2 regions of the Mesorhizobium sp. B2-1-3A genome follow, and region 2 is predicted to be linked to the other one. Evidence: riboswitches for the same ligand, from Rfam matches in the RefSeq annotation. Region 2 holds a riboswitch; the other holds the start of a gene.
What was found. Region 2 has a riboswitch for S-adenosylmethionine ahead of FJ977_RS14520 (homoserine O-acetyltransferase). Riboswitches for the same ligand answer to the same signal wherever they lie in the genome.
Positions count from the first base shown of each region.

Region 1: another riboswitch for S-adenosylmethionine. It lies ahead of FJ977_RS28195 (O-succinylhomoserine sulfhydrylase); the one in region 2 lies ahead of FJ977_RS14520 (homoserine O-acetyltransferase).

Region 1 is NZ_VFWK01000007.1:207,048-219,039, forward strand. It holds gene FJ977_RS28165 (LysR family transcriptional regulator) at 1-646, opposite strand, end outside; gene chvE (multiple monosaccharide ABC transporter substrate-binding protein) at 960-2,030, shown strand; gene mmsA (multiple monosaccharide ABC transporter ATP-binding protein) at 2,131-3,663, shown strand; gene mmsB (multiple monosaccharide ABC transporter permease) at 3,660-4,946, shown strand; gene araD1 (AraD1 family protein) at 5,248-6,240, shown strand; gene FJ977_RS28190 (2'-deoxycytidine 5'-triphosphate deaminase) at 6,278-7,372, opposite strand; SAM riboswitch at 7,470-7,547, shown strand; gene FJ977_RS28195 (O-succinylhomoserine sulfhydrylase) at 7,605-8,795, shown strand; gene FJ977_RS28200 (ceramide glucosyltransferase) at 8,829-9,980, opposite strand; gene apaG (Co2+/Mg2+ efflux protein ApaG) at 10,279-10,671, shown strand; gene FJ977_RS28210 (Hsp33 family molecular chaperone) at 10,860-11,891, opposite strand; gene argF (ornithine carbamoyltransferase) at 11,992-11,992, opposite strand, start outside.
Region 2 is NZ_VFWK01000003.1:659,561-671,552, forward strand. It holds gene FJ977_RS14505 (sugar kinase) at 1-880, shown strand, start outside; gene FJ977_RS14510 (prephenate/arogenate dehydrogenase family protein) at 877-1,812, opposite strand; gene hisC (histidinol-phosphate transaminase) at 1,835-2,944, opposite strand; SAM riboswitch at 3,094-3,171, shown strand; gene FJ977_RS14520 (homoserine O-acetyltransferase) at 3,279-4,448, shown strand; gene metW (methionine biosynthesis protein MetW) at 4,507-5,121, shown strand; gene FJ977_RS14530 (DUF1330 domain-containing protein) at 5,134-5,454, opposite strand; gene FJ977_RS14535 (glycosyltransferase) at 5,686-6,738, shown strand; gene FJ977_RS14540 (glycosyltransferase family 2 protein) at 6,739-7,674, shown strand; gene FJ977_RS14545 (DUF1194 domain-containing protein) at 7,687-8,484, opposite strand; gene FJ977_RS14550 (ABC transporter ATP-binding protein/permease) at 8,570-10,384, opposite strand; gene FJ977_RS14555 (methyltransferase domain-containing protein) at 10,503-11,291, opposite strand; gene gloB (hydroxyacylglutathione hydrolase) at 11,455-11,992, shown strand, end outside.

The DNA of each region.
Region 1 (11,992 bases), on a different contig from region 2:
TGTCTTCCAGCCGCACCACGCCGCCGCTGGTGAGCGGGTGGCCACGGCGCACGATCAGGCAAGCTTTCTCGACGCCGATGACACGCGATTCGAACAGCCGCGGATTGAGGTCGTCGGGGATGCGGGCGATGATGAAATCATGGCGCGTGGCAATCAGTTCGCGCGCCAGCACATTCGAGGTCTCGACCTGCATGGTGATCTCGATGCGCGGGTAGATGCGGCGGATTTCGCGGATCGCCGGTACCGCCAGTTCGATCGCGGGCGCCGTCACGGCACCCAGGAACACCGACCCGCCCTTGCCCGCCTTGAGTTCGGAAATCTCGCGGTCGACCTCGCGCATCTCCAGCAGGATCGAGCGCGCACGCCTGGCCAGCGCCTTGCCGTAGGGTGTCAGCGTGATGCCGCGCGGCAGCCTTTCGCACAGCTTGACCTCGAGCACCGCCTCCATCTCGGCGATCATGCGCGAGGCCGCCGGCTGCGAGATGTTCATGACCTGCGCCGCCGCGCTCACCCGGCCGTGATCGTCGAGAGCGACGATCATGCGCATGTGACGCAGGCTGAGACCGCTGCGCAGCAGGGTTTCGCCGTCACCCGGTACGTCGCTGTAAACGTTTGAAACCGCAACCGGATTCGGTAACGTCGCCATGGTTTTCCCTTACCTCCGCTCGCGGCCCGTCGGCATTTGCCAGCGACCCGTCACGCGTCATAACATATACCACTTGCGGTATAGCAATCATCAAAGATCGCATTTGACAGTTATGGCAAAAGGGCGGCAACGTCAGCGCGTTCCGAGACGCAACAGTCGCCGACGATAAAAATCGTATCGATTGAAATCAGTGCCTCGGGGCCATGGGAGGATACCGGAGATCGATATGACGGCAGCAGTGCCTTGGCGCTTCTGCACGATTGCGCGGCCCGCGACCCCCGGGGTGCCGCGTCCATCAACCAGGGAGAGTTAAGTGAAAATCATCAAGACACTGGCCGCAGTCGCGGCGCTTGGCATCGCTGCCATGACCTACTCGGCGCACGCAGCCGACAAGGGTCTTGTCGGCGTGCTGATGCCGACCAAGACCTCGCAGCGCTGGATCAATGACGGCGATGCCGTGAAGTCCCAGCTCGAGGCTCTCGGCTACACCGTTGACCTGCAGTATGCGCAGGACGACATCCCCAACCAGCTCAGCCAGCTGGAAAACGAAATCACCAAGGGCCCGAAGGCGCTGATCATCGCCTCGATCGACGGCACCACCCTGTCGGATGCGCTGCAGAAGGCCGCTGACGCCGGCGTCGTCGTCGTCGCCTATGACCGCCTGATCAAGAAGACCGCCAATGTCGACTATTACACCACCTTCGACAATTTCGGCGTTGGCGTGATCCAGGCGAATTCGCTGGTCAAGGGCCTCAAGGAGCGCTTCCCCAACACCAAGCCCTGGAATGTCGAACTGTTCGGCGGCTCGCCCGACGACAACAACGCCTTCTTCTTCTACAACGGCGCGATTTCCGTCCTGCAGCCGTTGATCGACGACGGCTCGATCAAGATCAAGTCCGGCCAGACCGGCATGGACAAGGTCGGCACGCTGCGCTGGCTGGCGGCAACCGCCCAGGCACGCATGGATAACCTCCTGTCGGCCAACTATTCGGACGGCAGCCGCGTCGATGGCGTCCTGTCGCCCTATGACGGCCTGTCGCGCGGCATCACCGCCTCGCTGCGCGCCGTTGGTTACGGCACGGAAGCACAGCCCTGGCCGATCGTGACCGGTCAGGACGCCGAGACCGCCTCGGTCAAGCTGATCATCACGGGCGAACAGTACTCGACCGTGTTCAAGGACACCCGCGACCTGGCCAAGGCCACCGTCGAACTCGTCGACAAGGTGCTCTCGGGCGGCAAGCCTGACGGCCTCGACACCAAGACCTACAACAACGACGTCAAGGTCGTCCCCTCGATCCTGCTGACGCCGCATGAGGTCGACAAGTCGAACTACCAGAAGCTGGTCGTCGACTCGGGCTACATCAAGGCCGAAGACCTGAAGTAATTTCGGTTGTAAAGTCAGGGGTCCTGCGCAACGCAGGGCCCCTTTTCGTTCACAAGCGACCCCGGTATTGTTTCTGCCGGCCTCGGAGGAGCTTGCGCCAATGACCTCGACGATTTTGGAGATGCGCGACATCACCAAGACGTTCCCCGGCGTGAAGGCGCTGTCGAACGTCAACCTGCGTGTCGAGGAAGGCGAGATTCACGCCGTGGTCGGCGAGAACGGCGCCGGCAAGTCGACGCTGATGAAGGTGCTGTCGGGCGTCTATCCCGCGGGGACCTACGACGGTCAGATCATCTTTCAAGGTCAGGAATGCCAGTTCAAAGGCATCCATGACAGCGAACACAAGGGCATCGTCATCATCCACCAGGAACTCGCGCTGGTACCGATGCTGTCGATTGCCGAAAACATCTTCCTCGGCAACGAACACGCCAGATACGGTGTGATCGACTGGGATGCCAACGAGAAGCGCACCAGCGCCCTGTTGAAGAAGGTGGGCCTCAAGGAGGACCCCAAGACGCTGATTACCAATATCGGCGTCGGCAAGCAGCAGCTGGTCGAGATCGCCAAGGCGCTGAGCAAGGATGTCAAGCTGCTGATCCTCGACGAGCCGACGGCGTCGCTCAGCGAAAAGGACAGCCAGGCACTGCTCGACCTTTTGCTCGAATTCAAGCGGCAAGGCATGACCTCCATCCTGATCTCGCACAAACTCAACGAGATCAACCGGGTCGCCGACAAGGTCACCGTCATCCGTGACGGGCGCACCATCGAGACGCTGGCCAAGAAAGACATTTCGGAAGACCGCATCATCACCTCGATGGTCGGCCGTTCGCTCGACGACCGCTATCCGCCGCGCGAACCCAAGATCGGCGAGGTCGTGTTCGAAGTGAAGAACTGGTCGGTCTATCACCCGCTCCATGCCGAACGGCAGGTGATCAAGGGCATCGACATCAACGTGCGCAAGGGCGAGGTGGTCGGCATTGCCGGGCTGATGGGCGCTGGCCGCACCGAATTCGCCATGAGCCTGTTTGGCCGCTCCTATGGCCGCCGCATCACCGGCGAGGTGCTGCTCAAGGGCAAGCAGATCGATGTCTCGTCGGTGAGCAGGGCGGTCGAACACGGCATCGCCTACGTCACCGAGGACCGCAAGACCTACGGTCTCAACCTCATCGACCATATCAAGCACAACATAACACTCGCCAATCTCGGCGGCGTGTCGCGCCACAACGTCATCGATGATCTGCGCGAGCTCGCCATCGCCAACGACTATCGCAAGAAAACGAACATCCGTGCATCGAGCGTCTATCAGATGACCGGCAATCTTTCGGGCGGCAACCAGCAGAAGGTGGTGCTGTCGAAGTGGCTGTTCGCCGACCCGGACGTGCTGATCCTCGACGAGCCGACACGCGGCATCGATGTCGGCGCCAAGTACGAAATCTACACGATCATCGCGCGCCTTGCCTCGGAAGGTAAGGCGATCGTGGTCATCTCGTCGGAGATGCCGGAATTGCTTGGCATCACCGACCGCATCTACGTCATGAACGAAGGTCGCATCGTGGGCGAAATGCCCGCGGCGGACGCAAGCCAGGAAAAAATAATGCGCGCCATCGTTCGGGGAGAAGGAAAAGCAGCATGAGCACCGAAAGCGCCCCCGCCCCGCAAGGCAACGTCACTGACGAACAGCGTCCACGCATCGCCGTCTCGGCGCTGACGGCGAACCTGCGCGAATACGGTCTGATCATCGCGCTGATTGTCATCATGCTGTTCTTCCAGTTCACCACGTCGGGAACGCTGTTCAAGCCGGTGAACCTCAGCAATCTGGTGCAACAGAACTCCTTCATCATCGTGATGGCGCTGGGCATGCTGCTGGTGATCGTTTCCGGCTATATCGACCTCAGTGTCGGATCGGTCGCGGGCTTCATCGGCGCGCTGGCGGCAAACATGATGGTGATCTGGCAGCTCGGACCGCTCAGCAATCCGCTGGTGGTTTCGATCGTCTGCCTGATCGTGGGCGGCCTTATCGGCGCGGCGCAAGGCTACTGGATCGCCTATCACCGGATACCAAGCTTCATCGTGACGCTGGCTGGCATGCTGATCTTCCGCGGCATCTGCCAGGCGCTGCTGGGCGGCGGATCCTCGGTGGGCCCCCTTCCGGACGGCTTCAAGGCACTGAGCTCCGGCTTCATCCCGGACGTGATCGGCCCGCTGACGCTGATCCCGCCGACGGTGAACGCCGCCGGCAAGACAATCATGGGCAGCGGCCTGACGCTGCATATGACGACGGTCGTGCTGGGCGTGATCGCCGTGCTGGCCTATGCCTATTTCGGGCTGCGCACCCGGCGCAAGCGCGAGCGCCATGGCTATGAAGCCGAACCCTTCCCCCTGTTCGTCGTCAAGACGCTGGTCGCCAGCGCGCTGGCGCTGTTCCTGGTCTATGAGTTCGCCAGCTACAGGGGGCTGCCGGTGGTGCTCCTCGTCATGGGCGTGCTGATCTCGCTGTTCGTCTTCGTCACCAAGCGTATGACCATCGGCCGCCGCATCTACGCAATGGGCGGCAACGCCAAGGCGGCGCAGCTGTCGGGCATCAACACCGAGCGGCTGACGCTCTACGTGTTTATCAACATGGGCGTGCTGTCGGCGCTCGGCGGCCTGATCATCGCGGCCCGCCTCGGCCAGGCCGTGCCGGCGGCGGGTCTGGGCTCAGAGCTCGATGTCATCGCCGCAGTCTTCATCGGCGGCGCCTCGGCGATGGGCGGCGTCGGCCAGGTCATCGGCGCGGTGGTCGGCGGCTTCATCATGGGCGTGATGAACAACGGCATGTCGATCATGGGCGTCAACGTCGACTGGCAGCAGGTGGTCAAGGGCCTGGTGCTGCTCGGCGCCGTGATCTTTGACGTCTACAACAAGAACAAGGCCTGACAGGAGCAATTCCAGGAAAAGCGCATCACGGTTTTCCCACAGGAATTGCACAGAAACAAAATACCGGGAGCGGCTCGGTTCCTCAAAGCTGAACCGCTCCCGCGAGGCAACAAGGAAGGCATACGGGTCTAGATCGCGATGGCGCCGGCAAATAGTCGGCATCAAGAAGTCCCCCAGGGGATCAAGCCCGCGAGCGCAATCCGGACGAAAAATTTCACCCGTGGCGCGGCGAGGTCCGAGCCGCGCAGGTCAAGGTTTGTCAAAAGGCAACCGGACCAAGGCAAATAAGAGAGGATTGATCATGCTGATCTCGCAGATTCTCGACGACGCCGAGACCATTCGTGTCGTGGCCCGCAGCGGCGGCAAGACCCGGATAATCAACGGCGCCCGCAGCGTCTATTCGCTGGCGATGGAAGCTGCCCGCACAGGCGTCGGCCTTGCCACCCTGATCGAGCGCAAGGGGCTTGGCGAGACGATCGATCTCGACGCCGCCTACAAGAAGGGGCGGCTGTTGTCGCCGATCAACCATCCCGATCCGGCTCACCTGCATCTCACCGGCACGGGCTTGACGCATCTCGGCTCGGCGGCGACGCGCGATTCCATGCACAAGAAGCTGAGCACCGATGGCGAGGAGCAGCTCACCGATTCCATGAAGATGTTCCGCATGGGCCTGGAGGGCGGCAAGCCCGCCAAAGGCCAGGTCGGCGTGCAGCCGGAATGGTTCTACAAGGGCAACGGCACCATGGCCGTGGCCCCAGGTGCGGCACTCCTGTCACCGGCCTTCGCCAAGGACGCCGGCGAGGAACCCGAGGTCGCCGGCATCTACGTCATCGGCGACGACGGCGCGCCCTTCCGTGTCGGCTTCACGCTGTCGAACGAATTTTCCGACCACGTGACCGAGCGCGTCAACTATCTCTTCCTCGCCCATTCCAAGCTGCGCAATGCCTCGTTCGGGCCGGAGATCCTGATCGGCGACCTGCCTTCCGACATCCGCGGCACATCGCGCATCGTACGCGACGGCAAGATGCTGTGGGAAAAACCGTTCCTGTCGGGCGAAGCGAACATGTCGCACACCATCGCCAATCTCGAACATCACCATTTCAAATATTCGGCGTTCCGCCAGCCGGGCGACGTGCATGTGCATATGTTCGGTACCGCGACACTGTCCTTCGCCGACGGGGTCAAGACCGAGGCCGGCGATGTGTTCGAGATCGAGGCGGGGGATTTCGGCCTGCCGCTGCGCAATCCGCTGGAGATCGAAAAGCCGGTGAAGGTGGTTGTAAAGGCGCTGTGAGTGGTGATCTCCCCCCTCGTGGGGGAGATTGGCAGTGTCACCGCGCGGCGCGAAAGTGCTTGGACAGCTTCAGGCCTTGCGCCTGGTAGTTGGAGCCCAGATCGGTGCCGTAGAGCGCCTGCGGGCGCTTCAGCATGTGCTCGTAGACCAGCCGGCCGACGATCTGGCCATGGTCGAGGATGAACGGCACTTCATGGCTGCGCACCTCCAGCACGGCCCGGCTGCCGGTGCCGCCGGCTGCCGAATGGCCGAAGCCCGGGTCGAAGAAGCCGGCATAGTGGACGCGGAATTCGCCGACCAGAGGGTCGAACGGCGTCATCTCGGCGGCATAGAGCGGCGGCACGTGGACCGCTTCCTGGCTGACGAGGATGTAGAATTCGTCGGGGTCGAGCACCAGTTCGCCCGCGCCGCTCTTGTGGATCGGCTCCCAGAAATCGACGACATCCTGCGCCGCGCGCTTGTCGACGTCGACGAGACCGGTGTGATGCTTGCCGCGGTAGCCGACCAGCCCGTCACTGTCGCCATTGAGATCGATCGACAGCGCGATGCCGCCGCCGGAAATGTTAGGCGGCTCGGTGGCGACCAGCATTTGCGCGCGGTGGAGTTCGTGCAGCTCGGCCTCCGAGAGCAGCGCATTGCCGGTGCGGAAGCGGATCTGCGACAGGCGTGAGCCGGTGCGCACCACGATCGGGAAGGTGCGTGGGCTGACCTCCAGATAGAGCGGACCATTGTAGCCGGCGGCGATCTTGTCGAACTCGTGGCCTCGGTCGGTCATGACACGGGTGAAGATGTCGAGCCGCCCGGTCGAGCTCTTCGGATTGGCCGAGGCGGAAATCTCCGCCGGCAATGCCAGGCTTTCAAGCAGAGGCACGATGTAGACGCAGCCGGTTTCCAGCACCGCGCCGTCGGCAAGATTGATCTCGTGCAGCTTCAGCCGGTCGAGCTTCTCCGAAACCTTGTGATTGGGGCCGGGCAGGAAGGAGGCCCGCACCCGCCATGCCCTGTCGCCGAGTCTCAGATCGAGACTGGCCGGCTGGATCTGGTCGGCATCGAGGGCACGCGGCGACTTCAGCGCGCCGGACTGGAACAGCGCCGAAATGTCCTGATCGGGAAGAATGCCCGTCTCTCGCAAGGCTTCGCTCCTAGAGGGCAGGCTTTGTCGAACCCGCTTGGTACAAACCTCTTAATGAAGCCGGCAATTGACGCAAGCGTGGGACGGGTCTAAAGGGTCGTTATCCCGTGGTGATTTGGCCGGTCGGCTTGCAGCCACGTTAAACAAGTCGCTAAAGGACCGTCGGGCCGCAAGGCCGTATGGACCGGTTGCGACTTTCGCGGCCGGTTTTTTTGTGTCTGGAACAAAAGCGATGAGCACCAAGAAGCGCAACTGGAAGCCTCAGACAGCCCTCGTGCATGGCGGAACCCTGCGTTCCGGCTTCGGCGAAACCTCCGAGGCGATGTATCTGACGCAGGGCTATGTCTACAAAACGGCGCAGGCGGCCGAAGCCCGGTTCAAGGGCGAGGAACCAGGTTTCATCTATTCGCGCTACGCCAATCCGACCGTCGACATGTTCGAAAAGCGCATGTGCGCGCTCGAAGGCGCGGAGGATGCGCGCGCCACGGCGTCGGGCATGGCCGCGGTGACGGCGGCCCTTCTGTGCAGCGTCAAGGCCGGTGACCATATCGTGGCGGCGCGCGCGCTGTTCGGCTCCTGCCGCTGGGTGGTCGAGACGCTGGCGCCGCGCTACGGCATCGAGGCCACGCTGGTCGACGGCACCGACATCGCCAATTGGGAAAAGGCGGTCAGGCCCAACACCAAGCTGTTCTTCCTGGAAAGCCCGACCAATCCGACACTGGAAGTGGTCGACATATCAGCCGTCGCCGCGCTTGCCAATTCAATCGGCGCGCGGCTTGTCGTCGACAATGTCTTCGCCACGCCTTTGCAGCAGAAGCCGTTGCAGCTTGGCGCGCATATCGTCGTCTATTCGGCGACCAAGCACATCGACGGCCAGGGCCGCTGCCTCGGCGGCGTGATCCTGTCGGACAAGAAGTGGATCGACGAGAACCTGCACGACTATTTCCGCCACACCGGCCCCAGCCTGTCGCCCTTCAATGCCTGGACGTTGCTGAAGGGCCTGGAGACGCTGCCGCTGCGCGTGCGCCAGCAGACGGAGAGCGCCGGCAGGATCGCCGATTTTCTCGCCGAACAGCCGCAGATTGCTCGTGTCATCTATCCCGGCCGCGCCGACCACCCGCAGGCCGATATCGTCAAGAAGCAGATGTCGGGCGGCTCGACGCTGATCTGCCTCGATGTCAAGGGCGGCAAGCAGGCAGCCTTCGCCCTGCAGAATGCACTCGACATCGTGCTGATCTCGAACAACCTTGGCGACGCCAAGAGCCTGATCACCCATCCGGCGACGACGACGCACAAGAATTTAAGCGACGAGGCCCGCGCCGAACTCGGCATCGGGCCTGGTACGCTGAGATTGTCTGCTGGCCTGGAAGACACCGACGACCTTCTGGAAGACATCGCACAGGCGTTGAAAGCCGCCAAATAGCAGGCCGTCCAGGCAGCGTCGCCTGCGGCGGATTCAGGCTCGCGACGGCGCCTCTTCAAGTTCGGCGGCCTTGGTGCCGATGGTCATCGCATTGCCGCGCCAGTCGACGGCGCCGCCGAGCCAGCCGCGTGCCCACATCGCCGGCAGGATCAGGTCACGCACCACGATCGCCGCGACCATGCGCGGCGACAGGTACCAGCCCTTGGACCAGGCCAGTGCACATTCCGGGAAGTAGAAGGCCGCCAGCACGGCGACGGCCGTCAGCGGCAGGCTGAAGCCGGCGCTTGCCGCCGCAACCAGCGCAAGCACCAGCGGCACCACCGCGCCGGTCAGGATTTCAGGTGCGAAGAACAGCGGAAAGGTGACGCGGCGCAGGCGCGCCCAGCGGGCCTGGCGCGACCAGATCTCGCCAAGCGTGCGCCGGCCAAGCGGCTGTTCGAAGGGCGAGGCGACGAGATTGACGCGCAGGCCGAGCCCATTGACCAGCTTGGTCGCGGCGGCGTCCTCGGCGATTTCGGCGGCCAGCGCGCGGATGCCGCCATTGGCATCCAGCATCGGCTTGTTCCAAAGCATGCTCTTGCCCTGGGCAAAGCCAAGGCCGAGCGCCTCACCGGCATACTGCCAGCGGGCCTGCAGGGTGTTGAGGAAGGCGCATTCGACCTCGGCCCAGAAGCCATCCGGCCGCGAGCCGATCGGCGTCGAGCAGACAAGGCCCGTGTTTGGCCGCCACGCCGCCATCAGATGCTGGATGTAATCCCCGGGCATCAGCACGTTGGAATCAGCCAGGATGACCCATTTGTGCCGCGCGGCTTCCCAACCCTTGACGCAATTGTTGAGCTTGGGATTGGCGCTGACGCGATCGTCACCGATCAACAGCCGGGCCGGCAGCTTGGGGAAACGGGCAATGGCTTGTCTGATCAACCCGACCACCGGATCATCGGCATGGGCAACGCAGAAGATCAACTCGTAGCGCGGCCAGTCGAGCGAGAAGGCGCGCTCCAGCGTCTCGTGCGTGAACGGCTCGACGCCACGCGACGGCACGACAATCGACACCGGCTGCGATTTGCCGGCTGGCGGCGAGATCGTAGTGCGCCGTTTCAGCTGTGAGGCCGCCAGCGCGATGCTGGCAGCGTTTGAAAGGATAAGAGCAGTCGAAAGCGAGGCGGCTATGATAGTGAGTTCCATCGAGATCTGGGCGCTCCAGAAGAGACGGGCCGCGGTGTGGCCGCTTTCAACAGTTCGACAGAGCGCCGAGTCGCTCGGTTCGCGCACACCACCATTGTCATGTGTCACTTAAATGACATTCTTTGCCGGCACCTGCCTTTCGAGGACGAGCGCGACAAGACGCGCACGTTGACCTCCTCGCCTGGAGGGCCGAAAGTTTTGTTTGTTTGAGCATGATCTTTGGACAGGCGGAAACCGTTTGGCCGGGAAAACCGGTCCACTTTTCGGGATCATGCTCGATATCGTTTTGGAGCCGCTTATGTACCGCGCAGTCACGCGCAACATCGAAGTGCAGGTCAGGCCGTTCTATCTCGAGGACCGTTCGGATCCTTCCGAGAACCGCTATGTCTGGGGTTACCAGATAACGATCGACAATCAGTCGGACGAATTCGTGCAGCTTCTGTCGCGCTATTGGCACATCACCGACGGCGCCGGCCGGGTCGAGGAAGTGCGAGGCCCCGGCGTTGTCGGCGACCAGCCCGAACTCAATCCCGGCGACAGCTATCAATACACGTCGGGCTGCCCGCTCTCGACGCCGTCAGGGATCATGGTCGGGCGCTATACGATGCGCAACAAGCGCGGCGAGACATTCGACATCGCCATCCCGGCCTTTTCGCTGGATCTGCCGGGAACGAGACGGACGGTGAATTGAGCGTCTTTCTCCCCGTCACTACACGGGGAGAAATGCCCGGCACGCAATGAGGGGCGGCGCCGAACTGATGAGATTATCTTTCACGCACGTGACGGGTCTACGCGCGGCCACTTGCCAAAGTTAGCGCTGCCCCTCATCCGCCTGCCGGCACCTTCTCCCCGATAGTGACGGGAAGAAGGAAGCTCCCTTTACTGCGCCGCGAATTCCGCCGGGTCGAAGTCATATTGCTTCGAGCAGAATTCGCAGGCGACGTGGATGCCGCCGTCCTCGGTCGAGTCCTTGATCTCCTGCGCGGAGAAGCCCTCGAGGATGCCGCGGATCTTGTCGCGCGAGCACGAGCACTGGTCGGCGACGGGGACGCCGCCGAAGACGCGCACGCCATGCTCATGGAATAGGCGATAGAGCAGCCGCTCGGCGCCGATCGTCGGATCGATCAGCTCTGTCGGTTCGATGGTACCGAGCAGCGCCAGCAATTCCTGCCAGGAATTGTCGGCCGGATCGTGGATCTCGTCACGCGGATCGCCATCGCCGCCGGGCAGGTCCGGAACGCGCATGCGCTCGGGGGACTGCGGCAGGAACTGCGCCAGGATGCCACCGGCACGCCACTGTTCGCGCGCGCCACCAGGGCCCGGCGTCAAAAGCTTGGCGACAGAGAGCCTGATATCCGTCGGAATCTGCTCCGACTGGCGGAAGTAGGTGCGCGCCGCGTCCTCCAGCGTCTCGCCGTCGAGTTGCACGATGCCCTGATAACGCTGCGTGTGGGCACCCTGGTCGATGGTCAGCGCCAGCACGCCGCTGCCGAGCAGCGTCTGCTGGGACGTCTCGCCCGCCGCGACGAGGGCCTCGAGCCTATCGGCATCGAAGCGCGCATAGGCGCGCAGCGCCGAAGGCGTCGTGAAATCCGCCACCAGCATGTCGACCGGCCCGTCGGTACGGGTCTGCAGGATGAACTTGCCCTCGAATTTGAGCGAGGTGCCGAGCAGCACCGTCAGCACGCAGGCTTCCGCCAGCAGGCGGGCGACCGGCTCGGGATAGTCGTGGCGGCTGAGGATGGCGTCGAGCATCGGCCCGAGCTGGACCGTGCGACCGCGCACGTCGAGCGGACCGACCTCGAAAGGCACGACATGGTCGTCGCCGGCATAGCCGAACTCGCCGAGTTTGGGGTGATGTTCAGTCACTTGATGCGTTTCCAACATGACAAAGCTCCAGGGCGCGGCCATGCCGCCCCCTGGGGTGCATGCGTCCAAACGCGCTTGATTTGCGTGATGCGGCGCAGATAGGCATCGCGCCCCCGCAGATCAAGCGCCCAGACACTTCATCT
Region 2 (11,992 bases):
GATCCTGCGTGTCGAGACACTGCCCACGCATCAAGGAAAATTCATCGCCTCCGACGGCGTCCAGATCGCTTCTGGCATGGCCACCAGCGCTGCTTGCGCAGCGCATCGCCTGGGCGCCGACGTGTCGCTGTGGGCGAGTGCCGGCGATGATCCGGTCGGCGATCAACTGATTGCCGGGATCGAGGCCGAAGGCGTCGACTGCAGCTACGTGCGCCGCGTCAGCGGCGCCCGCTCGGCGCTGGCATCGATCCTGGTCGACGCCCATGGCGAACGCATCATCGTGCCTTTCTATGACAGCTTGGCCCAGACCGATCCCGATTCTTTGCCTTTCGCCGACATCGCGGCATTCGATGCCGTGCTGGCCGACGTGCGCTGGCCGGGTGCGGCGGCCCTTGCCCTGAAGACGGCACGCGCCGCCGGCCGGCCTGCGATTCTCGACGCCGATACCGCGCCGCTGGCGGTGCTGGAGCGGCTGTTGCCGCTGGCTTCTCACATCGTTGCCTCGGAGCCGGCAGTCCGCATCATATGCGGCCAGGCGCTGGACCTGGGGCGCGCCTGCACTGACCTCGCCTCCCGCACCGATGCCCTCGTCGCGGTCACCGGCGGCGCGGCGGGCACCTGGTGGTTCGATCGCGCGGCCGGATCATCCCGCCATGTCGCTGCGCCAGGGATCAAGGCGGTCGACACGCTCGCCGCCGGCGATGTCTTTCACGGCGCCTTTGCCGTCGGGCTGGCGGAAGCCATGCCGGTCGAACAGGCCATGCGTTTTGCGAGTGCCGCCGCCGCGCTCAAGTGCCTGCGCTTCGGCGGCAGGCTCGGTGCGCCGGACCGGGCCGAGACACTGGCCATGGTCGCGGCGACATGGCCTGAAACAGCCTAATTCTTCGACGGGTGCTCGATCGCCTGACGGCCGAAATCGGGCACATCAATGTCCTGGCCCGCCTCGATGATCGAGCGGCGCACCGCGCGGGTGCGGGTGAACAGGTCGAACAGCTTATCGCCGTCGCCCCAGCGGATCGCCCGCTGCAGGAATGCCAGGTCTTCCGAGAACCGCGCCAGCATTTCGAGGATGGCGTCCTTGTTGTGCAGGCACACGTCCCGCCACATGGTCGGGTCGGAGGCGGCCAGGCGCGTGAAGTCGCGAAAGCCGGAGGCGGAATATTTGATCACTTCCGTCTTGGTCACCGATTCCAGATCGTCGGCGGTGCCGACGATGTTGTAGGCGATGATGTGCGGCAAATGCGAAACGATGGCGAGCGTCATGTCGTGATGCTGCGGGTCCATCGTGTCGATGTTGGCGCCGCAGCGGCGCCAGAATTCCGACAGCCTTTCCAGAGCGCCCGGATCGGTGCCTGGCAGCGGCGTGAAGATACACCAGCGATTGTCGAACAGGTCGGCGAAACCGGCATCCGGTCCGGATTTCTCGGTACCCGCCAGCGGATGGCCGGGAATGAAATACACGCCGTCAGGCACATGCGGCTGCATCTGCGCGATGACCGAGGCCTTGGTCGAGCCGACATCGGTGAGGATCGCGCCCTTCTTCAGCGCCGGCGCGATCTCCTGCGCCACCGCGCCGGACGAACCGACCGGCACCGAGACGATGATCAGATCGGCGTCGCGGACCGCTTCCTTGGCGTCGGTCGTATAGGAATCACCCAGCCCAAGCTCCTGCGCCCGCGCCAGCGTCGCCGCGCTGCGGGTCGAGATGGCAACGTGGCCGGCAAGGCCCTCGCGGCGGATGACGCGGGCCAGCGACGAGCCGATCAGGCCGATGCCGACCAGCGCGATCTTCTCAAACATCGGTGATGTCATGGCGTTAGAGCTTTCGGGCGTTCTAGCTTTTCAGGAATGTCGTGAGCGCGGCGACGACGCCGCGATTGGCCTCTTCGGTGCCAACGGTCATGCGCAGCGCGTTGGGAAAGCCGTAGCCGGAAACGCGCCGCAATATGTAGCCGCGCGCTGTCAGGTAATCGTCCGCCGCCGCCGCCGAATGCTTCTGGTCGTCTGGAAAATGAATGAGGAGGAAATTGCCGACGCTGGGCGTCACCCGCAGCCCAAGCCCGGTCATCTCCGCGCTCAGCCAGGTGAGCCAGGTCTCGTTATGCGACACGCTGCGCTCGACATGGGCGCGGTCGCGGATCGCGGCGATGCCGGCCTCGATCGCCGTCGCATTGACGTTGAAGGGACCACGCACGCGATTGATGGCGTCGACGATGTGCATCGGCCCGTACATCCAGCCGATCCGCGCTCCGCCAAGGCCGATCTTGGAGAAGGTGCGCGTCATCACCACGTTCTCCGCGCTGCCGACCAGCTCGATGCCGGCTTCGTAATCGTTGCGGCGGACATATTCGGCATAGGCCGCGTCGAGCACCAGCAGCACATGTTTGGGCAGGCCGGCATGCAGGCGACGCACCTCCTGGAACGACACATAGGTGCCGGTTGGATTGTTGGGATTGGCGAGGAACACGATTTTCGTGCGCGGCGTGACGGCGGCCAGCATCGCATCGATGTCGGCGCGCTCTTCGGTCTCCTTGATCACAACCGGGGTGGCCCCGGCCGACTGGATGTAGATCTTGTAGACCATGAAGGCGTGTTCGGTGAAAATGGCCTCGTCGCCGGGCGCCAGATAGGTCTGCGCCAAAAGGCCGAGGATCTCGTCGGAGCCGTTGGAGCAGATGATGTTCTGCGCGTTGAGGCCATGCACCTCGGCGATCGCCTCGCGCAACCGCCTGGCGGTGCCATCGGGATAGATGTCGAGTTTGGCGGCGACGTCGCGGGCGGCTTCGATGGCCTTCGGTGACGGACCGAGCGGGTTCTCGTTCGACGACAGCTTGTAGACCTTGGCGACACCGGCCGGCGCCGTGCTCTTGCCGGGCACATAGGCGTCTATGTCCATGATGCCCGCGCGCGGGGTTGGACGTGCCTGATCCGGTGTCTGGTTCATTTTTTGCAAAATCCGTCGAAAATGCCTCCATCCGGAGGCCGCAGCGGAAATACAAGCCATGGCCGGCAATGTCGAGAGGCGGCGGTGGGGCCAGCAGCCGGCCCAACCTCCGGCATTGACGGCGAGGCGGGCGAGTTCTAGAAGGACGGTGACAGTTCCGTGGTGATTTGGCCGGTCGGCTTGCAGCCACGTTAAACAATTCGCTAAAGGGCCGTTTGCGTGACGTAACCGGCTTTGCGAATGGCAATGCCGGTTTTTTATTGTCCGCGGCCGGCCGGACAAAACGCATCGGCGGCGATTTTCGTTGGGCACGATGCAGCAAGTGAGTACGTGAATGGCCGCTCTGCGTGCAGGAAAGACCAACAACGAGGCCGACCAACCGTCGAGCCCGGTGTTGCGCTTCGGGCCCGACCAGCCGCTCAAGCTCGACGCCGGCACGCTTTTGTCGCCGTTCCAGATCGCCTACCAGACCTATGGCACGCTGAACGATGCCCGCTCCAATGCCATTCTCGTCTGCCATGCGCTGACCGGCGACCAGCATGTCGCCAACACCAACCCGGTGACCGGCAAGCCGGGCTGGTGGGAAGTGCTGATCGGCCCCGGCAGGATCATCGACACCAACCGTTTCTTCGTCATCTGCTCCAACGTCATCGGCGGTTGCCTGGGCTCCACCGGTCCCGCCTCGACCAATCCCCTCACCGGCAAGCCCTATGGGCTCGACCTGCCTGTCATCACCATTCGCGACATGGTGCGCGCGCAGAAGATGCTGATCGACCATTTCGGCATCGAGAAGCTGTTCTGCGTGCTCGGCGGCTCAATGGGCGGCATGCAGGTGCTGGAATGGGCGTCGAGCTATCCCGAGCGCGTCTTTTCGGCGCTGCCGATCGCTACGGGTGCCCGCCATTCCTCGCAGAACATCGCCTTCCACGAGGTCGGCCGGCAAGCCGTCATGGCTGATCCGGACTGGCATGGCGGCAAGTATTTCGAGCATGGCAAGCGCCCGGAAAAGGGTCTGGCGGTGGCGCGCATGGCGGCCCACATCACCTATCTCTCGGAAGCCGCCCTGCACCGTAAATTCGGCCGCAATCTGCAGGATCGCGACCACCTGACTTTCGGCTTCGACGCCGACTTCCAGATCGAAAGCTATCTGCGCCACCAGGGCATGACCTTCGTCGACCGCTTCGACGCCAACTCCTATCTCTACATGACGCGGTCGATGGACTATTTCGACCTCGCAGCCGATCATGGCGGCAGGCTGGCGGATGCCTTTGCCGGCACCAAGACCCGTTTCTGCCTGGTGTCGTTCACGTCGGACTGGCTGTTTCCGACCGAGGAGAGCCGCTCCATCGTGCACGCGCTCAACGCCGCCGGCGCCTCGGTATCCTTCGTCGAGATCGAGACCGATCGCGGCCACGACGCCTTCCTGCTCGACGAGCCGGAACTGTTCGCCGCCATCAACGGCTTCATCGGCTCCGCGGCCCGCGCCAGAGGGCTAAGCGCATGACCCCGCAAAGTTGCAGACTTTCAGGATCAGGCTCATGCGCCATACAGGAGGCGACATCATGAGCGTCAACGGCAGCCAGCGCGTCGACCTCGAGGTCGTCGCCAACCTCATTCCGCCACAGTCGCGCGTGCTCGACGTCGGTTCGGGCGACGGCTCCTTGCTTGAATTGCTGCAGGAAACCAAACAGGTCGACGGCCGCGGGCTTGAACTGTCGCAGCGCGGCGTCAACGAATGCGTGGCGCGCGGCCTCTCTGTCATCCAGGGCGATGCCGACAAGGATCTCGAATTCTATCCCGACAAGGGTTTTGACTTCGTCGTCCTGTCGCAGACCTTGCAGGCGACCCGCAACCCGAAGCTGGTGCTCGACGAACTGCTCAGGATCGGCAACAGGGCGATCGTCTCTTTCCCCAATTTCGGCCATTGGCGGGTGCGCCTGTCGCTGTTCGTCAAGGGCCGCATGCCGGTGACCCAGGACCTGCCCTATTCCTGGTACGACACGCCCAACATCCACTTCTGCACCATCCGCGACTTCGTCAACCTGTGCGATGAGCTCGGCGCGACGGTGGAAAAGGCGACCGCGCTCGACGCAGCCGGCCAGAAGATCGGCCTGTCGATGCCCTGGTGGTTCTGGAATTTCTTCGGCCAGCAAGCGGTGTTCTTGCTGAAGCGGTAAGGCATGGAACGTCTAGCCCAGGACATCCGTGGCCTTGTGCGGGTGCTCGACACCGTCGGCGAACACCACATCGGATCGGGAATTGTCCGTGCGCAGGGCCAGTATTGCCTGATAGGCGGGCGAATCATACCACCGGCGCATCTGCCGCCGGTCGGGAAACTCGATGATGATGAGGTTGCCCGGCCAATCGTTCTCGATCACCTCCAGATTGCCGCCATGGACCAGGAAGCGGCCGCCGAACGGTTCCAGCGTGGCATCGATCCTGTGCAGATATTCGACGATCTGCGGGCCCATCCTGACTTGGCGCATATGGGCAACGGCGTAGGCGGTCATGACGTAACTCCCTTGTCGAGCGGCCGATTTGCCGGTCTCATGGCTGCAAATTGCCAAGGGAGGTGACGAGACTCGATTACGCCTGAGGTAATAGGCCAACATCGATGCCGTGCACGAATCAGCGCTTGAGCGCGAGCGGAACCGCATCCCCTCAGACTTGCCAGGGTGTTGCTATTGGGGCGCGGAGGCCCAAAATCGGCGTTTCAGACCAGCCGGATTTCGCGTCTTTGGATGACATGTGAAGATGGTCTTTGTAGCGTCGCGCCGAACGTAATGCTTGGGCGGGGCATGGAACGCAAATCCCAGACCTATTCAATCGTAGTCGAAATGGAAAATGCCCAATCCATCAATGAAGATGAGATCGGCGCTTCATTCCGCGCCTTGGCGCGGGAAATAGAGGCCGCAACGACTGACGATCGGCACCCCAAGCCGGAGGTTATTGTCGTTCACAGCGGAGAGAATACCGAGACGCCGCTCCTCCAGCAGCGTATCGCCGAACTTGTTCCGCGACTTGACGCCGTCGCCAATCTGGTCTTCAGCGCCAGCACCGGCAGCCGATACTATGAGATCAAGAACGCGGGCGTTGGATTGGCCACGGGCGACATCGTGGTTTTCTGCGATTCCGACACGGTTATGGAGAGCGGCTGGCTGTCGGCGCTCCTTGAACCGTTACAGGACCCGAAGACGATGGCCGTGAGCGGCTACACCTATCTCGGCCATGACGATTTCGCCTCGCGCACCTTTGCACTGCTGTGGTTCTTCCCGCTGCGCGACGGGGATCAGCGTTTCGCCTCCAGGCGGGCAATGAACGCCAACAATTGCGCCTTTCGCAGAAGTTGGTTGGCCAGCCATCCCTATCCGGCCAGCAATGGTTTCAAGGTTTCCTGCACGTTGCTTACCAGCCAGTTGCGGGAAAGCGGACATGACTTCGTCAGGGTCGATGCCCGGGCCAGCCATTATCCTCCGCGCGGCTGGCGTTTTTTCTTCTGGCGCGCGCTCGTCACCGGTCGCGATGCGGACCGCAAATATGTGGCGCTGGAATCGCCGTCGCGAACCGCACGGGTGGTCAAGGCGGCAAGGCGCTGGTTTTCGACATCGCGCCGGGTGGGCGGTCGCATCCTTGCGCATGCGGCACGACTCGGCATGCCAATCTGGCAGATTCCGTTTGCCCTGATCGTCGGCATGGCCTTTTGCACGCTGGTGTTCGTCGCCCAGATGGCCATGGCGCTTGGTCTGGTCCGGGACGAGCCGGAATACGTCCCTCTTTACGTCGGTCATAGCTGAGTGGCCAAAGCCTTGGATGCGGCTCCCCTTATCACGGTGATCACACCGACCCACAACAGGCGCGACAAGGTGTTGCGCGCTGTCGAAAGCGTGCTGTCCCAAAGCATGTCGAGGCTTGAGCACATTGTCGTCGACGATGGCTCGACGGACGGAACCGAAGCCGCGCTCGACCGCGTTCACGACCCGCGTCTGATCTATGTCGGTGCGAAATGGCGCGGGGCCAACGCCGCGAGGAATGCCGGCATCGAGCGGGCGCGAACGCCCCTGGTGACGTTTCTCGATTCGGACGATGTCTACATGCCGCATCGGCTTGAACGGACTTTGGCCTGGTTCGAAGACAACCCTGGCCTTCAGGTGCTGCTTAGTTCTTTTGTGTCCTTGAAGAACGGCCGCAGCACCAACTGCACCAACCCCGAGGCCTTCATCAATCCGGCGATGCTGGAGCGGACACTCGTCGCCCAGACGATCTTTATCGCTGGCTCGGCGATCACCGCGCGTCGCGAGGCCTTGCTGGCCATTGGCGGCTATGACAGCGATACAACCCGGATGCAGGATCGGGAATTGCTGCTGCGCCTTGCCCGGCGCTTCGGCGCACAACTGTCCGGCGATCTCGACTGGACGAAACACAATTCGGAGAATTCGATTTCGGGACGGCGCGATGGCTATGTCGAAGCCTATGCGAATTTGATGGGCAAGCATCCGTATATTGCCCACGCCTATCCGCACATTCCTCCTTACATGATCTCACGCCAGCTCATAGCCGATATTCTCAGGGGCCGTTTGCCCGAGGCGTTTGCCGGATACATGGCCAACCGGTCTTCCAAGGAACTCGGTTACTCGTTGCCGGAGTTGGTCAACGGTTACGTCTATGGCCGGCGTTGGCGCCGCAATCTCTACAATGAATTTCGCAACCGGTTCGGCGCCCGGCCGGCCTAGCTGCCGCCACGCTCACCGGTCGAGTTCCGGGAAATAGGGATCCGACAGGAACCGCCTGTCCCGCTCGCCCTTCAGGCAATCGATCGGCGCGTCCGCGTCGACGGGAGTGATCTCAGCCTTGTCTTGAAGGCCGCTCACTTCGAGGATCAGCTTGCGCCGGATGGCGGTGGAAAATTCGGCGGCCGCATGGATCGGCAGCACGAAGGAGCCAGGCCCGCCGGTCACGCACTGCGCATAATACTGGTCGAGATGGCTGAAGGTCGGCGACGGGTTGATCAGGATCGGCAGGCCGTTGATGACGATGCCTTTGGCGATGGCCGCATCGCGCGTGGCGGTGACCGGCGGCCCGATATTGTTGGGACCATCGCCCGATATGTCGATGACGCTGCGTTCGCCGGCGAAGTTCGTCCTGTCGAAAAGCCCGGCACCGAAGGCAAGCGCGGTGGAAATCGAGGTGCCGCGAAAACTCCGGAACGGACGCGCCGCCACCTTGTCGGCAAAGCTGTTGGCGCTTTGCGCGCTATCGATGATCTGCCAGCCGATGATCGCGTCATCGCGCACGGTGCCCGCCCATTCGAAATAGGCGAGCGCGATGCGGCCCGTATTGCCGGAACGGACGGCCCGGATGAAGTCGGGATGCCGCAGCGCCTCGACATAGCCGGCGCGTTGCAACGCGAACTCCTTCTCATCCATCGACAACGAAATGTCGACCGCCAGCACCAGCTCGACATCGACGGCCAGCGCCAGTGGCGAGGCAATGGGGGTAGCCTGCGCGCAGGTGAGACAGGCAATCAGAAAGGCATCAAACATGGCGGCGCCAGGGTTGTTTCCCCGGCAAACCTTCCATCGCGATCACGGCAAAATAAGGTTTTGCGCAGCCAGCCGGAGAAACAGGCTACTTCTTGCGCCGGACGGCGGGTGGCGGATCGATGGCGCCGGCCCTGACACGGGCGGGCTTCAGCGCCGGCGCACCAGAATCCTTCACGATCGTCAAACCGCGCGGAAAGAACTGATTGTTGTGCTGGCCGCGCCCGATATTGATGATCGTGGCTCCCGTCAGGTGCTTTTCAAGCATCGCCAGCACGCGGCGCAGCGCGGGTCCATCGAACGCATCCATCGCTTCGTCGATGATCACCCATTTCGGCCGCCGCAGGGCGAGCCTGGCCACGCCCAGCAAGCGCTGTTCGTCATCACCCAACTCATGGTCCCACCGCCCGACACGGTCGAGCGACGACGACAGGCGTTCAAGGCCAACCTCGGCCAGCACCGCCGAAATGTCGGCATCGCTCGCGGGCGCATGCCCGTTCGCGTGATTGAGCACCTCGCGCAGGGTGCCGGCGGGCAAATACGGCACACGTGGCACGAAGATCAGGGTTTCTCCCGCCGGCAGGCCGATCTTTCCGCCGCCCCAGGGCCAAAGCCCGGCGATGGCGCGGAAGAACAGCGTCTTGCCGGCGCCCGGCTCGCCGGTGATCATGACGCGCTCGCCGGCGCGGATTTCGACATGTTCGTCGGAGAGTTTTGTGCAGCCCTCCGGCGAGGCCACTTCGAGCTTCTCGAAGGTCAGGCTGCCATTGGCATTTTGGTCGAAGGTGATGCGCTTTTCGGTGTCGTGCAGCACATCGGTTTCATTGAGCGCGATGCGGAAATCGGCGACGCGCATCAGCGTGGCGCGCCAGTCGGCGATGCTGCCTATATTGTTGATGAACCAGCGCAACGAAGAATGGACCTGATTGAAGGCGCCGACCGCCATCATCAGCCCGCCAAAGCTGATATCGCCCGAGAAATACACAGGCGAAGCGACCAGGATCGGTGCAACGACGGTGATCCAGCCATAGGTATCGGTCACCCAGGACAGGTTGATCTGGGCGGTATAGATGCGCCGCATGGCGCCCAGCACCGTGCCGAGGTCGAGTTCGAGCCGCCGCCTGGCATCGTCCTCGCCATGGTAGAGCGCGATGGCATCGACGTTCTCGTTGACGCGCACCATCGAGGAACGCAGCTCCGCTTCGCGCGTGTAGCGGTCGCTGTTCAGGCTGATGAGCGGGCGCCCGACCAGCCAGCTCAGCCAGGAGGCGGTGCCAGCGTAGAGGAACGCGGCCCAGACCATGTAGCCCGGTATGGCCAGCGACCAGCCGTTGACGTGGAAGACGAAACCCGAAGACAGCTCCCACAGCACGCCGACGAAGGACACGAGCAGGATGAGCGACTGCAGGAGCCCGACGCCGAGGTCTGTCGACAGGTCCGACAGATGCGCCGCATCCTGCTGCATGCGCTGATCCGGATTGACGCCGATGGCACCGGCGTTGGCCAGACGGAAGGCGCGCGCCGGCCGCATCCACTGGTCGATCAAATCCAGCGTCAGCGCCTCGCGCAGCTTCAGCCGGATCATCTGGTTGAGCCAGGTCTGGCCGATATTGAGCACCAGCAGCCCGCCGGCGATCATGGCAAAGACAAGGAGCTGGTGCAGGAAGGCCGCCATGTCGCGCCGCGCCAGGGCATCGTAGAAGGGCTGGTTCCAGCGATTGAGCAGAACCTGGCCGATCGATGTCGCGACGATGACGGCCATGATGCCGACCGACGTCCACAGCAACCACCTGCGAACCGGCGATACCACCAGCGCTTGCTTGATCGTTGCGACCTGATCACGCAGGCTGCTGGCCACGGCGACCGGCTGAACGGTGGCCTGATTGTCCAGTTGATCAGCCATATCAGAAGTCCTTGCGCTCAGGTGCGATGCTGAAACCGGATGAAGAGAGCCCACGGCCGCCGCCCGTGCACGACAGATAGGTCGGAAAAATGCCGCGCGAGGAAAGTTTCCGCGCTGATCACGAAGGTTTCACCTGGCGAGCCGACGTTGCCGCGCCTCCGGCTTCGGCCCGGCGGCCGAGCCGTGTCGCGCCATGCGGCGACAGCACCGGCACGAAGACGCGGCGGGACGCGCGCTGGACCACCGGCACACCCTGGTAGAGCCGCTTCTGCGCCTCGACGACGATGACACCGGAAAAGATCGGCCACAGCCGCCGGCCGAAGCGCTCCAGCACGTTGTGGAAGCGCATCATGAAGCGTCGCCGTGATGGCGGGAAGAACAGCGCATCCGACCACGCCGCCGGCGTGAAATTCGCCTCGCGAAGCAGTTCCGTCAGTTGCCCGCGCGAGAAAGGCCGGCCATTGCCGAACGGCGTGTGCTCGAAACGCGCCCAGACCCCGCGCCGGTTCGGCACGACGATGACGACGCGCCCGGCGGGCGAAAGCACCCGCCAGATCTCGTTCAGCGTCTCGCGCGGGTTTTCGACATGTTCGAGCGAATGGACGAGCAACATGCGGTCGATGCAGGAATCGACCAGCGGCAGTTCCTCGTCGAAGACCAGGGCGGTCGCCGTCGGCCCTGTTGCCGGCCAGACCACGGCGCCCTGCGTCGCCGGCATGAAGGCGAAGACCCGCTCGGCGTCGGAGCCGAAACGCTCCAGCCAGGGCAATGTATAGCCGAGACCGACCAGGCGTTCGTTTGGCACGGCAGCCCATATCGAGGACAGCGCCATGGTGATCGAGCGTTCGGCGAACCGGCCGAGCGTTGTCGAGTAGAACGAGCGAAGGTCGACGATGTCGGAATGCATGTCAGGGATGTAGCCGTGATATCGGCCGGATTCAACAAAGGGCCCTGAGGCGCCCGACATACTCGGATGAGATTCATCATCCCCGGGAATGACATTCGTCATCCCGTGGATGACATCCGTCCTCTGGCGCCCTATGTCTGCGGCGACAAAAGGAGAGATGCGAATGGCGGTCGAAATCGAGCAGTTCATGTGCCGCGCGGACAATTTCGGCGTGCTGGTGCATGACCCCAGGAGCGGGCAGACCGCGATCATCGACGCGCCCGAGGAGGCGCCGATCCTGGCCGCGATCAAGCGCACCGGCTGGACGCCGACGATGATCCTGACCACGCATCATCATATGGATCACGTCGAGGCGAATCTGGCGTTGAAGGAGCGCTTCAAGCTGCGCATCGTCGGCCCGGAGGCGGAAAAGGCCAAGATCCCCGGCATTGACGAAACCGTCGAAGAAGGCTCCGTCCTTCATCTCGGCGATGAGCGCATCGAGGTGATCGCCACCCCCGGCCATACAGCCGGGCACGTCTCCTATCATCTGCCGGCATCGCAGGTGGCGTTCACCGCCGATACGCTGTTCGCGCTCGGCTGCGGGCGGCTGTTCGAATGCAAACCGCCGGTGATGTATGATTCTCTGAAGAAACTGGCCGCGCTTCCCGCCGCGACGACAATCTATTGCGGCCACGAATATACGCTCGCCAACGCCCGTT